DNA from 2 places in the Kurthia populi genome. Region 1 is predicted to be linked to the other one. Evidence: predicted binding sites of a transcription regulator. Region 1 holds the regulator's gene; the other holds the start of a gene.

Region 1 (8,308 bases):
GATGATTCCTTTGAAGAAGTAACAGATGCATTTGAGACGCTAAAAAAAGAAGGGCTGATTCGCGCTTACGGCATTTCATCGATTCGTCCAAATGTGTTAAAAACGTTTTTACCAATGAGTGCGGCGGATGGGGTTATGATGCAGTATAGCGCCCTCGACCGTCGCCCAGAGGAATGGTTTGATTTCATTACAAAGCAAGGTGCTTCTGTCGTGTCACGTGGTACGGTCGCAAAAGGCTTATTAACGAATGAGTGGGCGAAGCGCTTGCAAAAGCATGATGGCTATTTATCGTATTCACAGCAGCAATTAACGGATACACTTGGCCATATCGCTGATGCGTATCCTGACGTCCTATCAGCAGCAATTGGCTACAATTTAGCGCACCCGGCTGTTGCAAGCACGATTGTTGGCGCCTCTAACGTGGCACAACTAACACAAAATATCGATGCGTATCACCGTCTGCCAGCTGATTTTGATTATGCCGCACTAGCAGGTTTAACAAAAAAAGAACTGTATACGACACATCGCGACTAATATGAAAGGATAGCGGTTCGTCACAAAAAAGGTATTACTTTTTTGGACTGCGCTAAAGAGCTGACACAATATAAAAAGTAAAAAACACTTTCAAGGATATACATCTTTGAAGGTGTTTTTTTTAATGGGCAAAACCGATAATCGAACCTTATAAAAGAGTGGAATGAATATATATGCTTAGTACGGTTTAATACATAGCATCAAAAAAGAGCAAAGAAAAGGCGTTATCATGCGCATACCCCGAACGGCACGCCTACTGATAACGCCATCATTGAGCTATTCTTTCTTAAAAGGCTTTTAAGAATCCAAAATGAGTTTTAATACTTTATTTTTTTGAATTGGTATCGCCAAAGCCGTACTCATCTAATAGTTCAGAAAAGGACATGTTTTTCTCACGTTGCTTTTTCTCTTTTATCGCTTGTTCTTTCGCTGCTTGTTTGGCGGCTTGCTCTTTTTGCTCTAATTCTTTTTTAGCATTTTTTAACTGCGCAAGTAAATCGCCACCAAGTTGATCAGCTAATGTTACTTTATCATCTTGTTGTTTTTTTGCGCCACCCTGTGCTTGACGCTGTTGTTTTTTTGCCATGAAAAATTCCTCCTATAAAAAACAGCTACCTAAACGGCTCAATATTGAGTTATCAGGTAGCTAGTCAAACAATTATTTTTTATTTTTTTTACCAAGTTGTTGGTCAGTTGCTTTATTCATTTGAGACATTACTTGACGTACTTGTTTTTCAGATGGTTTACGACCCATTTGCGTCATCATCATACGAAGCATATCTTCATTGATTGGTGGATTTTCTTTAAGGTATTTCATCATATATTGACGAGCCATAAAGAAACCGCCGACAGCACCCACGATAAGGGCTACAATGATAAGAACGATAGCTAATGCTGTATTCACGTAGTTTCCTCCTCTTTTGCATAAAACGAGATAAATCTCTCCGAAAGTCATTATACAATAAAAACTTTATCGTTACTAGCGTTTGCGGAATTTCATCCTTCGTTCACAATTAAAAAAAGACGAAGACGGCCTTTTCGCCCATCTTCGTCTTCCTTTTCTATTAAAGTGCTTTTACTTTAGAGACAACGTTTTCAACTGTGAATCCGTACTCTTCAATCACTTTTTCACCAGGAGCAGAAGCACCGAATGTATCGATAGCAAGTACATCGCCTTCGAAGCCAACATATTTATGCCAACCGAATGATGCCGCCATTTCGATTGCTAAACGTTTTGTTACTGCTTTTGGTAATACCGCTTCTTTATAAGCTGCATCTTGTGCATCAAAGCGAGCCATATCAGGCATTGAGACAACTTGTGCGTCAATTCCTTCTGCAGCTAATGCTTGTTGTGCCTCAACAGCTAAACCTACTTCAGAACCTGTTGCGATAAGAATCGCATCTGCTACGTCTTTTTTCGCTGGCGATACAACGTATGCACCTTTTGCAACGCCTTCGTAAACCGTTTCTTTATCTGCATCAAGAACTGGTAAGTTTTGACGAGAAAGCACTAATGCCGTTGGGGTTGTTTCTGATTCTAACGCAAGTTTCCACGCTGCTGCTGATTCCGTTGCATCTGCAGGACGGATAACAGAAAGGTTTGGCATTGCGCGTAATGCTGCTAAGTGTTCGATTGGTTCGTGTGTTGGACCATCTTCACCGACAGCGATTGAGTCATGTGTGAATACATATGTTACAGGTAAGCCCATAAGTGCTGATAAACGAATTGCTGGACGTACATAATCAGAGAATACGAAGAATGTACCGCCAAATACGTTTAAGCCACCGTGAAGTGCCATCCCGTTAAGTGCTGCACCCATTGCGAATTCACGTACACCAAACCAGATATTACGGCCTTCTGGTGTTTGTGCTGAGAAATCGCCAGCGCCTTTGATTGTTGTTTTATTTGAGCCTGCAAGGTCAGCAGAACCACCGAAGAATGATGGTACAGCTTTTGCGATAGCATTGATTACTTCACCTGAAGATGAACGTGTCGCTACTGATTTACCAGCTTCGTATACAGGGAAATCTGCATCGAAGTTTTCTGGTAATTTACCAGCGATGGCATTTTCAAATTGCGTCGCAAGTTCTGGGAATTCCGCTTTATAACCTGCAAGTAATTCATTCCATTTTGCTTCTACTTGTGCGCCATTTACTTCAGCTGCTTCGTTGAATGTTGTATATACTTCTTCTGGTACGAAGAAATCTTCGCCATCCCAGCCGTAAGCTGCTTTTGTTAATTTTACTTCGTCCGTGCCTAGTGGTGCACCATGAGAATCTGATTTACCAGATTTGTTTGGAGAACCAAAGCCAATAACTGTTTTGATTTCAATTAAAGTTGGTTGGCCTTTATGTGATTTTGCTTGTTCGATTGCAGTATTGATTGCTTCAACATCTGTACCGTCTTCTACTGAAATGTAGTTCCAGCCATAAGATTTGAAACGATCTGCTGTTTTGTCAGAGAATGATTTATTTAAATCACCATCTAAAGAGATGTCATTTGAATCGTATAAAACGATCAGTTTTTCTAAGTTTAAGTGACCAGCAAGTGACGCTGCTTCTGCAGAAACACCTTCCATTAAATCACCATCGCCACAAAGTGCGAATGTATAGTGATCGACAACATTGTAGTTTGGTTTGTTGTATGTTGCAGCTAAATGTACCTCAGCCATTGCCATACCAACGGCCATTGAGATCCCTTGACCTAATGGACCTGTTGTTGCTTCTACGCCTGCTGTGTGGCGGTATTCTGGGTGACCTGGTGTTTTAGAACCCCATTGGCGGAAGCTTTTGATTTCTTCCATTTCAAGGCCGTAGCCACCTAAGTGAAGAAGGCTGTAAAGTAACATTGAACCATGACCTGCTGATAAAACGAAACGGTCGCGGTTGAACCAAGTTGGGTTTTTAGGGTTATGGTGCATTTGTTTTGTCCAAAGCGTGTAAGCCATTGGTGCTGCACCCATTGGTAAACCTGGGTGACCTGAGTTTGCTTTTTCAATCGCATCGATTGATAAAGTACGAATCGTATTAATTGCTAACTGATCTGCTTGTTGCGTCATTGTAATATAGACATCCTTTCTAAAATAAGCAAAATATTGTACTACCTACAGTCTAGTCAAAATTGGTAAAGAATACAATGATTTTTCAATCAATTGTAAGCGCTATGAAAAAATATTCCAATTTTCAAAATATTACATCACTCAATTTTTTTCTAACTAGGAATTAAAAAACAGCAGACGTCTGACAACGGCTGCTGAATTCATTAGTTAAGACGATTTAATTTTGATTTGATTTCTTGTACTTGTTTTAATTTGTCCGGTGTGACGTCATTCCCTTCTGGGTCCATGACACGAACATTTTCAATTGTACGACGCATATTGCCGCGGAAAGCTTGCAAGTATTCTTGACGAAGTGCTGATTGTTCTTTTGCTTCTTCCTGTGTTAGTGTACCTGCTTTTTTCTTTTTCGCTAATGCATTGATGCGGTTAATTTTTGCTTGTGGTAACATATTTTTTCTTCCCTTCATATACTACTACTACAAAGGTATGAAAAAATTGGTCTAAACGCAAGCATTTCGCCTTTATTTATTTGTTGCGACTTCGATTTGCTCTATGTTGTGGTGGCCATTTGGCACATTTAACTCATCGCCGACATATAGACGGTCCTCGTAAATGGCATTTTCACGCTTCACTGATAAAATCCAATCTTCTCGGTCCATATCGCCTTTATAACGCTCCGCTAATGTCCACAGCGTATCGCCATCTTCGACTTGAATTATGCCAAAATCTGTTGTATCGAAAAGTCCATGTATTGTTAGAAGCATACTCCATACTACAATCGCTGATATACCGGCTGTTGCACCATTTTTCTTCATCCACTTTATCACGAAAATCACCCTTTCGAATATACGTTCGGAATATGTGTTCTTATTTTAAAACGAACAAACATTCGTGTCAACTATTTTTTTCGAACTTATGTTTGCATTGTTTGTTCGCATTTGTTATACTCGGAGTACGATAGGTATAGACTAGGTGAGGTGAAAAAAATGAAAAAAGTTTCAAAGAGACAAGAAGACATTTTAGCTTTTATTAAAGAAGAGGTCCGCACAAAAGGGTATCCACCTTCTGTACGTGAAATCGGTGAGGCTGTTGGACTAGCATCTAGTTCAACTGTGCATGGGCATTTAGCTCGTTTAGAAAGTAAAGGATTAATTCGTCGTGACCCAACAAAGCCACGTGCTATTGAGGTATTAGATACAGCGGATGAAGCCGTTAAGAAAAAAGACGTACTCCATGTGCCACTTGTAGGAAAAGTAACGGCTGGTATGCCGATAACTGCAATTGAAAATATTGAGGAGTACTTCCCTATTCCATCGTCTTACGCGACATCAGATGACCATATTTTCATGCTTGAGATTATGGGCGATTCGATGATCGAGGCTGGCATATTAAATGGTGACTATGTTATCGTCAAACAACAATCATCTGCAAATAACGGTGAAATTGTTGTCGCGATGACAGAAGAAAATGAAGCAACAGTAAAACGCTTCTATAAAGAAGAGCACCACTTCCGCTTACAACCTGAAAACGCCACAATGGAGCCAATCATCGTTGAAAAGGTTTCTGTTTTAGGTAAAGTAGTTGGCTTATATCGTACAGTGATGTAACAATCATTTATGATTTCGTCATAAGGAGGAGATTGACATGTCAGTCTCTTCTTTTTTCTTTCGCAAAAAAAGAGGCTAGAATGTCTCCGCCTCTCCCACTCTATGTAGCAGCTAACTTCATCGCAATCATGGCTACGATTAATTGCTCCTCATCACTTACTTCTTCTAATGCGGTTAATCGAATCACATGCGTCACCTCTATCATCATTTTCACACAATTATCCATCACAAACTCAAAGACTTGTTGTCCTCTGCGGACTTCATACGTCGTCCCGCGAATCGATGCACAATAACCCTCTCGTATGGTTGTCGTATCTAGGATGGTGCCATATGTCGGTAACACGAGCTCATAACCTTTCGCTACTGCCATAAAATGTGGCTGAAAAGTTCCGATGAGCTGTTGTTTAGCCGTCATCACTTCATAAATAGCATGATACGTTCGCTGTCCCTTCATTAAAAACGGATGCTCCTGCTTCAATCGAACCTCCCCAATTTCTTCATTCCCCAAAAACACTTTCACTACCGGCGCTGCCGTTAAACATGTCGTCAATTCAATGCTTCCTCTCACACGATTATTTCTACCTTCTATTATTATATGCTTGTCGCTAACATGCTAGTTAAATACGTCTCCTGCTTATTAAATTATGGTCAATTTGTGACGATATACCAGGACTGAAAATTCCATTTAATTCCTTTTTTTAAATGTATTTAAAATCATAATTGTGAAAATAAAAATATTGAATCATAATTATTTTATCACTATAACACAATTTATAAGGAGGACTTTAGAATTATTCGTTCGAAATTTCTAGTTTCATTAAGTGCGACAGCCGCACTGTTCTGTGCATTATCAACAACTGCTGATGCCAAAACAACAGCAAAGAACGTACCTGTACAATTTTTAGGGATTAATGACCTAAACGGATACATTGATAGCACGTATACAAATAGTGCAGGAAAAACAATTGGTGGCATGGCTTCTCTTGCTTACAATTTATCAAAAGAAAAACAAGCATTTGCGAAAACAAATAACTTAAAATCAGCCAATACAAACTCAATTTCTGTACATACAGGTGATATTTTAGGTGGTGGCCCTGCCATTTCTAGCTTGCTTCAAGATCATCCAACCATTTCGATTTTAAATGCGATGAATTTCCAACTTGGTGTCATTGGGAATCATGAATTAAATGACGGTTTAGACGAATTTTTACGCGTGATTCAAGGAAAAAAAGCCACATATGATACACCAAATTATGATCTTGTAAGTCGTTATAAAATTGAAAAAAGTAACACAACGCTTTTAGCGGCAAATGTCGTCAATAAAAAGTCGAAAAAAACGATTTCTGGCTTTAAACCATATGAAATTAAAACGATTAATGGTGTAAAAGTTGGTTTTATCGGCGTTGTTGACCCATATGTACAGCAATTAATTATGCCGACACATACGAAAAATCTTAGCTTCACAGATCCTGCAAAGGCCATTGCGAAATACGATAAGGTACTACGTAAAAAAGGTGTAAAGGCCATTGTTGTCTTAGCTCATGCTGGCGCTGAAAATACAGGTACATCGAATCAAACAATCGAAACACAAGCAGCGAAGCCAAACAAAGCACAAGTTGGCGGTTCTGTCACACAAATCATTGATAAATTAGATAAAATCGCACCAAATCATTCTGTTGATATTGTCTTTGGTGGACATAGTCATTCATTCGCTAATGGTCTTTATGGTAAAAAGAATATTCGCGTTGTCGAATCATTCGATTATGGTAAATCATACAATGTCGCAACAGGTAAAATTAGCACGACAACAAATGATTTCGTGAAAACGCCAGCAGCTACTGTAAAATACAATTACACGCGCTCAAATACAGTAATTAATAAAAATAGTGTCGTAAAAAATGTGAATCGCATCGTGCAAAATGCCGCTCAATTAACAGCGACTGTGACACGCGCTCAAATTGCGACACTTGATGCAGAGCGTTTATCAAGCGTCCGTATAGCTAAAATTGGAGGCTCAGCTGTCGGTAATTTAGTAGCAGACTCACAGCTTGCCCTAATGAAAAATTTAGAACGTCATGTCGATTTTGCATTCACAAACTCTGGTGGTGTACGTGACGATTTAGTCGCAACAGTAAAAGATGGGCGAAACATCATTACATGGGAAGCTGCGCAAAAGGTTCAACCATTCTCGAACTTCCTATACACTGGACATTAACAGGGGCTCAAATCACTCAAGTGTTAAATGAGCAATTCTCAGGCGGTCGTGGCTTAGAAGTAGCCGGTCTACACTATACGTACAACGACAAAGAAATCGTTGATGTTTTTGTCGGCGATAAATCAAGCTCAGAAAAAATTGTTGCGAATAAATCGTATACTGTCGTGTTAAATAATTATTTAACAGGCGGTGGCGATAACTTTCCAACATTTACAAAGCTTAAGAACAGTGAAATTATTGGCATCGATACTGATACATTTATCAACTATTTAAAAGCAATGAAAATGTGCCAACAGCCTATACACCGCGTAGCGTTCAAGTTGAAAAATAGCGTTCTTTCATGTTAAGAAAAAGCAGAAACCTCGTAGTGACACGGTTTCTGCTTTTTTCATATTACGTTTTTATCAAACAGTTTCTTTCTTTTAAAATATGGACATTCTACAGCTACATACCTTCAAAACAATGATTCAAATGATAGAATTTCTTTTTTTCTGTAAATCATCATTTAACAGCACAGAAGTTTTGCTATAATTATAAACGGTATTCTTTTACCGAATTCCTATAGGAGGGGTTGCAATGAAACTCACCCGACTTATCGTACCATGTGTACTAGCGACTGCATTGCTTCAAGGCTGTGCCTCTAGTTCATCAACAAAAGAAACGTCAACAGAAGATAACAAGACGACTTCGAATGCCGCAACGACTTCTACGAAAGATACGAATGCTTCTTTAAAAAATAATAATGTAGCGAATCCAACAGCCTTTTTAACAGAAACTGTAGCAGCAGCGAAAAAAGGCCAGCTTCCAAATGTGCCATTTACAGTTGGTCAAACAACGTATACACAAGTGGAAGAACAATGGAGAAAACCAAACTTATCTTTTTTAAATACAGC
Region 2 (8,308 bases), on a different contig from region 1:
ACTTCTGCTTCGATAACGGAATGACGTGTTGTTTTAAAATCTTTTTTAATCGCTGTCAATTCTTTGCGTAATACGGCAATTAATTTTTTATTATCACCTAAAATTTCTTCAAGTTCGCTAACTCGTTTTGTTAATTGTAGATGCTCTTCTTCAAGCTCTGTAATATCAGTATTAGTTAAACGATACAGTTGTAATGATACGATTGCTTCCGCTTGTGTCTCAGAAAACGCAAATTGTTCTATTAAATTATGTTTGGCATCTTTTTTATCTTTTGATGCGCGGATTGCTTTAATAACTTTATCCAAAATAGATAAAGCTTTCATTAGCCCTTCTACAATATGTAGACGTGCTTTGGCTTTTTTTAAGTCAAATTGCGCGCGACGTGTAATAACATCTTTTTGGTGATTTACATACGCTTCCAACATTAATGGCAATGTCATCATTGTTGGTCGACGGTTATGAATCGCAATCATATTAAAGTTATAGGTTACTTGTAAATCCGTATTTTTAAATAAGAATGGTAAAATCGGTGCTGCTGGTGCATCTTTTTTCATTTCAATAACGATACGAAGACCTTGGCGATCTGATTCATCACGCACTTCCGAAATATTATCTAGACGTTTATCTAAACGTAAGTCGTCCATTTTTTTCACAAGATGCGCTTTATTCACGTCAAACGGAATTTCTGTAATGACAATTTGCTCTTTTGACCCTTTTAATTGTTCAATGTCTGTTTTCGCACGTACGATAATTTTACCGCGTCCTGTTTCGTATGCCTTTTTAATGCCCTCTGCACCTTGAATAATACCACCTGTTGGGAAATCTGGACCCGGTAATACCTTCATTAATTCATCAACTGTCACAGTTGGTTTTTTCAAATATAATAATGCAGCGTCAATGACTTCATGAAGTGCATGTGGTGGAATATCCGTTGCATAACCCGCAGAAATCCCGGTTGCGCCATTCACTAATAAATTTGGGAAGCGCGCAGGTAATACAGTTGGCTCTAAATCCTGATCATCAAAGTTTGGAATGAAATCAACTGTTTCTTTTTGTAAATCACGTAATAATTCAATTGAAATTTTTGATAAACGCGCCTCTGTATAACGCATCGCGGCAGGTGGGTCACCATCAAGTGAACCGTTATTACCGTGCATTTCAATTAGTGGCATGCTTGATTTCCAATCTTGACTCATACGAACCATTGCCTCGTACACACTTGTATCACCATGCGGGTGGTAGTTACCAATTACGTTACCGACTGTTTTCGCCGATTTACGGAATGGTTTATCCGCTAAATTCCCTTCATTGAACATCGCATATAAAATACGACGTTGCACGGGTTTTAATCCATCGCGTGCATCTGGTAGTGCACGGTCCTGAATAATATATTTACTATAACGACCAAAACGGTCTCCAATGACATCTTCTAAAGGAAGATTTTGATAGCTCTCAGCCATTACTAAACCTCTCCCTCTGCAATAAACTCATTTTCTAAAATGTTACTATCTTCTTCCATACTGAAGTCAACATTGGATTCAATCCATTTACGACGGGGCTCTACTTTATCACCCATCAATGTCGAAACACCGCGTTCAGCGCGCTCTAAATCATTAATTGTTACACGAATTAATGTACGTGTTTCAGGATTCATTGTTGTATCCCATAATTGGTCAGCGTTCATCTCACCTAACCCTTTATAGCGTTGTAGAATGTAGCCTTTCCCAACTTTTGCAATGGCACCATCTAAATCCTCATCTGTCCAAGCATATTCAATGACTTCTTTACGGCCACTACCTTTAGATATTTTATATAAAGGTGGCAGTGCAATATATACTTTTCCTGCTTCAATAAGCGGGCGCATATAACGGAAGAAGAATGTTAATAATAGCACCTGAATATGCGCACCATCTGTATCGGCATCGGTCATAATGATTACTTTATCGTAAGCAGAATCCTCTACTTTAAAATCTGTACCAATCCCTGCTCCAATTGCATGAATAATCGTCGCAATCTCTTCATTTTTTAAAATATCTTGCATTTTTGCTTTTTCAGTATTCACAACTTTCCCACGTAATGGCAAAATCGCTTGGAATGTACGGTCACGCCCCTGTTTCGCAGAACCACCCGCAGAATCCCCTTCGACTAAATACAATTCATTTTTCGACGCATTTTTTGATTGTGCAGGCGTTAATTTACCCGACAAGATATTTGCTTGTTTTTTGTTTTTCTTGCCGTTACGCGCATCCTCACGTGCTTTACGCGCCGCTTCACGCACTTGTTGTGCACGAATTGCTTTACGAACAAGTGATGCAGATAGATCTGCGTTTTCTTCTAAAATGTACATCAATTTTTGTTGAATCACACCATCGACTGCACCGCGTGCTTCACTTGTGCCTAATTTACCTTTTGTTTGGCCTTCAAATTGTAAAAGATTTTCAGGAATTCGCACCGAAATAATCGCTGCTAAGCCTTCTCGAATATCTGAACCATCTAAGTTTTTATCTTTTTCTTTTAACAAACCAATTTTGCGAGCATAGTCATTAAAGACGCGTGTCATCGCTGTTTTTGCACCGGTCTCATGTGTACCGCCATCGCGTGTACGAACATTGTTGACAAATGACAGAATCGTTTCTGAATAGCCATCGTTAAATTGGAATGCAAACTCGACCTCAATTTCATCTTGAGTTCCTTCAATATAGTGAACGGGGTGTAATACGTCTTTATCTTCATTTAAATAAGATACGAAAGCTTCGATCCCATTATCATAGTGATATACTTCATGTTTTTCTGTTGCTTCTTCAATTAGTTCAATTTTTAAACCTTTTAGTAAAAAGGCAGACTCACGCAAACGCTCTGCTAAAATGTCGAAATTGAATTTTGTAACAGAGAAAATTTCTGGGTCTGGTTTGAAATGCACCATTGTCCCAGAATCTTTTGTTGAACCGATATGTTCTAATGTTGTAGCTGGCTTCCCGCCATTTTCAAAGCGCATATAATATTTTTCACCGTTACGATGAATTTCTAATTCCAATAAACTTGATAAGGCATTTACAACAGATGAACCTACACCATGTAAACCACCACTTGTTTTATAGCCACCTTGACCAAATTTACCGCCGGCATGTAGCACCGTAAAAATAACTTCTGGTGTTGGTTTGCCAGTTTTGTGCATCCCTGTAGGTAAACCACGTCCATGGTCAATGACCGTAATCGATTGATCTTCATGAATTTTTACGATGATATGATTACCATATCCTGCTAATGCTTCATCGACTGCGTTATCGACAATTTCGTAAACAAGGTGATGTAGACCACGTCCATCCGTAGAACCGATATACATCCCTGGTCGTTTTCGAACCGCTTCTAATCCTTCTAATACTTGAATCGCATCTTCATTATAAGATGTCATTGTTTGTTTTGTTGTCAAAAAAATTCCCCCTAGTGCAAACACCCGTTCGTATTTCCTTAGTTTAACACTCATTATATCACTGTCAACTGCTCACGTCACGAATTGACTCACGCATTATTGTACTACAAACGTTGAATTGAAAGCAAAATAAGAATAGAATATGAAAGACAAATGTTCAATTGTAACCTGTTTATCATATATGCTAAAATAATTAGTATATATTATTAGCACCTACTACTAAAATTTAAAAGGAGCTCTTTGCATGAACTTATTTCTTGTCCTTATCTTAGCTTATTTATTGGGTTCTATTCCAACGGGCTTATGGATTGGCCGTGCATTTTTTAAAACAGACATCCGCGAACACGGCAGCGGTAACTTAGGCGCCACGAATACATTTCGTGTACTCGGAAAACCAGCTGGCTCTATTACGATGGTCATCGATATTTTAAAAGGAACAGCAGCTACGCTATTACCTACATTAAGTGTTTTTGCTGGTAGTGGTGTACCACCGCTAGTTGCCGGCCTGGTAGCTGTTGTTGGACATGTATTCCCGATTTTCGCAAAATTTCGCGGAGGTAAGGCGGTTGCTACATCAGCTGGCGTTCTTTTAGGCTATCACTGGCCCGTTTTCCTTTTAATTGTCCTTGCTTTCTTGGTATGCTTAAAAGTGTTCAAAATGGTTAGCCTTGCTTCGATGTTTGGTGGTGTTGTTGCCTTTGTTTATGCCGTTGTACATTTTTTCATGACAGACGATTGGCTATTATTATTAATCATTACGTTATTAGCTGGTTTTGTTATTTATCGTCATCGTTCAAATATTCAACGCATTAAAGCTGGCACCGAACCAAAAGTCACTTGGCTATAACAAAGGAGTGTTTTCCATCATGAAAATTGTTATTTCAAATGCTGCATTAAATTGGTTCAAAGAAGAAATGGATGCCGAGCCTTCAAGCTCGATTAAGTTTTTCGCGCGCTATGGCGGATCGAATCCATTTCATGAAGGCTATTCAATTGGTGTCACATTTGATGATCCGATTGAAGAAGCTGTCATAAATGATGTAGATGGTATTCATTTCTTTATCGAAAACGATGATTTATGGTTTTTTAATGACCACGATTTACATGTTGATGTAAACACTGAATTAGAAGAGTTAACGTATGACTATGTAAAACCATAGCACCTTCTCTACATAAAAAGAGACTTTGACATACGTGTAAAAATGACCACTTCTAGGAGTATAAGAAAAACCGGAATCGCGCAGTAGTGCGGTTCCGGTTTTTCGTTGTGAACGCTAAAAAAAGAATGGGGCGTTTTTTGTTCCGGCCCTTTTTTACTATGTAAGCATTTAAGCTTGTTGTTCCGCAATTTCAATATATTTATTGAACCATTCTTCATTTATTTTTTTAAATGATACAGGACGGAAATTTTCTTTTTTCACAATAATATGCTCTGTTGTCGCTGTCGCAGCTACGGTACCATCTTCATGTAGTACTTCGTAAGCGTAGACTGTTCGCAATTTATCTTGTGATTTTACCCATGTTTTAACAAAAGCCGGCTCCCCATAGCGAAGGGCTGCTTTATAGTTAATATTGACGTTCATAACTGGTGATACATAGCCTTTTTCTTCTACTTCAATGAAAGAATATCCAAGATCTGTAATGAGTTGTGAACGTCCTAATTCAAGCCACACGACGTAATTGGCATGATAAACGACACCCATTTGGTCTGTTTCTGCATAGCGAATTTCGATTTCCTTTATACTTGTAAACATAATTGGTCACCTCAGCACCCATTATGACGCAGTTACCAACAAAAGAAAAGACTTGAATTAACGCGCTGCGGCTTCTTTGGCAACAAGTAAGCTAACGTATTTATTTTTCTTCCATATGCTTGACCACTGACTGTTAGGAACTGACTGATTGCCGTCATATGGCGCAATTTCAATTGTAATACCGGTTTTTCCAGTCGTCGCCACAAACCAATCCTGTCCAGCGCCAGAACCACTCACAGCGCCTGTAGTGTTGTCTGGGCGATATCCTGTCACTTGTTGAAACTGCATCACGAGTGGTCGATGCTGTGCTAATTGTGTCGCATTTTGTTTGTATTTCCAGTACAGTATTTCTCCTGATGAATGATAGGCAATATAGGTTTTAAAATTATACGCTTTCACAAACTTCACCATGGCTTTTGTTTCAGGCTCTGACACAGCACTCGGACCCTTATAAAACTGGTAAGAGCGTACTCTAGGTGATGTAGACGTTTGCTTCCATACAACATTGTAGTTACGATTCAAATCTACACCACAAATATTCGCTTTATAGCGCGCAAAGTTTTTACTATTGCCATTAATAGGCTAACACTTTTGCGCGTTTTTCAGCTGATACCCTGCTTAATTGTTTTTATAGGTTATTTTTTATTTTATATAGACTAGCGAGTTATTATTTTTCATAAAAATTATATAAAAAAAGAAGATAAGGTTTGCACCTTATCTTCTTACAAGCATACGCTTCAAATTATTTGTTTTCAGCTAATTTATTACGTAATACCATTTGTAGGATACCGCCGTTACGGTAGTAATCTACTTCTACTTCTGAGTCAAAACGAGCTAATACGTCGAATTTAACTTCAGAACCGTCAGCTTTAGTAGCTGTTACAGTTAAGATATCGCGAGGTTTAACGCCTTCAGCGATGTTTACTGCGAATGTTTCGTCACCTTTTAAGCCTAGTGATTCAGCGTTGTCACCATTTAAGAATTGTAATGGAAGAACACCCATGAATACTAAGTTAGAACGGTGAATACGTTCGTATGATTCAGCGATAACTGTTTTAACGCCTAGTAAGTTAGTACCTTTGGCAGCCCAGTCACGAGATGAACCCATACCGTAGTCTTTACCAGCTAATACTACTAAACCAGTGTTTGTTTCAGCATATTTCATTGCAGCATCGTAAATGTACTCAACATCACCTGTTGGCCAGTAAGTAGTGAAACCACCTTCTGTACCTGGAGCGATTTGGTTACGGATACGGATGTTTGCGAATGTACCACGCATCATAACTTCGTGGTTACCACGACGAGAACCGTAAGAGTTGAAGTTACGGATTTCAACACCGTTTTCAATCAGGTATTTACCTGCTGGTGTTTCTTTACCAATTGCACCTGCTGGTGAAATATGGTCAGTTGTGATAGAGTCACCAAACTTAGCTAATACACGTAAACCAGAAAGCGTTTCGATATCTTCTGGAGTAGCAGATAAGTTTTGGAAGAATGGTGGGTTTTGGATATAAGTTGATTTAGTATCGAACTCATATAAAGTGTCAGTTGAAGTTTCGATTGCGTTCCAAGCTTCGTTAGCAGTGAATACAGTTTCATATTCTTTTTGGAATAGGTCACGAGTTACAACTTGGTTTAATACAGCGTTGATTTCATCAGTTGTAGGCCAGATATCATCGAAGAATACATCGTTGCCATCTTTGTCTTTACCGAATGAATCTTCACGTAGGTCGATATCAACTGTACCAGCTAATGCGTAAGCTACAACTAATGGAGGAGCAGCTAAATAGTTAGCTTTTACAAGTGGGTGAACACGGCCTTCGAAGTTACGGTTACCAGAAAGTACTGAAGTTACGAATAAATCATTTGATTTGATTGCATCTTCGATTTCTGGAAGTAATGGACCTGAGTTACCGATACATGTAGTACAGCCGTAACCTACAGTGTTGAAACCTAATTGATCTAGGTATTCAGTTAAACCAGAATCATTTAGGTAACCAGTTACAACTTTTGAACCTGGTGCTAATGAAGTTTTAACCCATTTAGGAACAGTTAAGCCTTTTTCAACCGCTTTTTTAGCTACAAGACCAGCAGCGATTAAAACGTATGGGTTAGAAGTATTTGTACAAGAAGTGATTGCAGCGATTGCTACAGCACCTGCAGGGATTTCAACATCGCCTTCAGCGAATTTAGCTGTAGAAGATTTAGTGAATTCTTCTTCAGTTAAGCCGAAACCTTGTACGCCTGATGGAGCTACAACTACTTCGTGGTAGCGTTTTTTCATGTTTGATAATGGAATTAAATCTTGTGGACGTTTAGGACCAGAAAGATTTGGTTCGATAGCATTTAAATCGATTTCTACTACTGAAGTGTAGTTAGGTTCTAAAGTTGGATCGAAGAACATGTTGTTCGCTTTTAAGTAAGCTTCTACAACAGCGATGTGTTCTTCGTCACGACCTGTTAAACGCATGTAGTTTAATGATTCTTCATCGATTGCGAAGAAACCACAAGTAGCACCGTATTCAGGAGCCATGTTTGAAATTGTAGCACGGTCAGCTAATGGAAGACCTACAACGCCAGGACCGAAGAACTCAACAAATTTGTTAACTACGCCTTTTTTACGTAATTCTTGAGTTACTTTAAGTGCTAAGTCAGTTGCAGTTGTGCCTGAAGGTAATTTACCTGATAATTTTACACCGATTACTTCTGGAACTGGGAAGTAAGAAGGTTGTCCTAACATACCAGCTTCAGCTTCGATACCACCAACGCCCCATCCAAGAACGCCGATACCATTGATCATTGTTGTATGAGAGTCAGTACCTACTACTGAGTCAGGGAATGTTTCGAATGTACCGTCAGCGTTTTCGTTAACGTGTACTACTGGAGCTAAATACTCTAAGTTTACTTGGTGAACGATACCAGTTGCTGGTGGTACTGCACGGAAGTTGTTGTAAGCAGTTTGAGCCCATTTTAAGAAGTTGTAACGTTCAGCGTTACGTTCGAATTCAAGGTCCATGTTTGCTTTAAGTGCACCAGCGTTACCGTATTTATCAACTTGTACAGAGTGGTCAATTACTAAATCAACTGGGATTGCAGGGTTGATTTCGTCTGGGTTACCACCCAT

Evidence for each region. Region 1 encodes LexA, which represses DNA repair genes until DNA is damaged. Its sites were predicted from a motif close to CGAACATATGTTCG; they were not measured.
Region 2: a site for LexA is predicted at 3,448-3,461, ahead of parE (DNA topoisomerase IV subunit B). Genes of this name have one in related genera too.

The regions. Positions count from the first base shown of each region.
Region 1 is NZ_JBHUOR010000033.1:12,540-20,847, reverse strand. It holds gene ACFSY7_RS06000 (aldo/keto reductase) at 1-534, shown strand, start outside; gene ACFSY7_RS05995 (YqkE family protein) at 860-1,120, opposite strand; gene ACFSY7_RS05990 (YneF family protein) at 1,193-1,438, opposite strand; gene tkt (transketolase) at 1,599-3,593, opposite strand; gene ACFSY7_RS05980 (DUF896 domain-containing protein) at 3,797-4,042, opposite strand; gene yneA (cell division suppressor protein YneA) at 4,115-4,420, opposite strand; gene lexA (transcriptional repressor LexA) at 4,580-5,200, shown strand; gene ACFSY7_RS05965 (hypothetical protein) at 5,301-5,750, opposite strand; gene ACFSY7_RS05960 (5'-nucleotidase C-terminal domain-containing protein) at 6,174-7,415, shown strand; gene ACFSY7_RS05955 (5'-nucleotidase C-terminal domain-containing protein) at 7,436-7,762, shown strand; gene ACFSY7_RS05950 (DUF4309 domain-containing protein) at 7,992-8,308, shown strand, end outside.
Region 2 is NZ_JBHUOR010000140.1:33,050-41,357, forward strand. It holds gene parC (DNA topoisomerase IV subunit A) at 1-1,460, opposite strand, end outside; gene parE (DNA topoisomerase IV subunit B) at 1,463-3,412, opposite strand; gene plsY (glycerol-3-phosphate 1-O-acyltransferase PlsY) at 3,675-4,277, shown strand; gene ACFSY7_RS18555 (HesB/YadR/YfhF family protein) at 4,297-4,590, shown strand; gene ACFSY7_RS18560 (acyl-CoA thioesterase) at 4,759-5,184, opposite strand; gene ACFSY7_RS18565 (M14 family zinc carboxypeptidase) at 5,242-5,763, opposite strand; gene acnA (aconitate hydratase AcnA) at 5,927-8,308, opposite strand, start outside.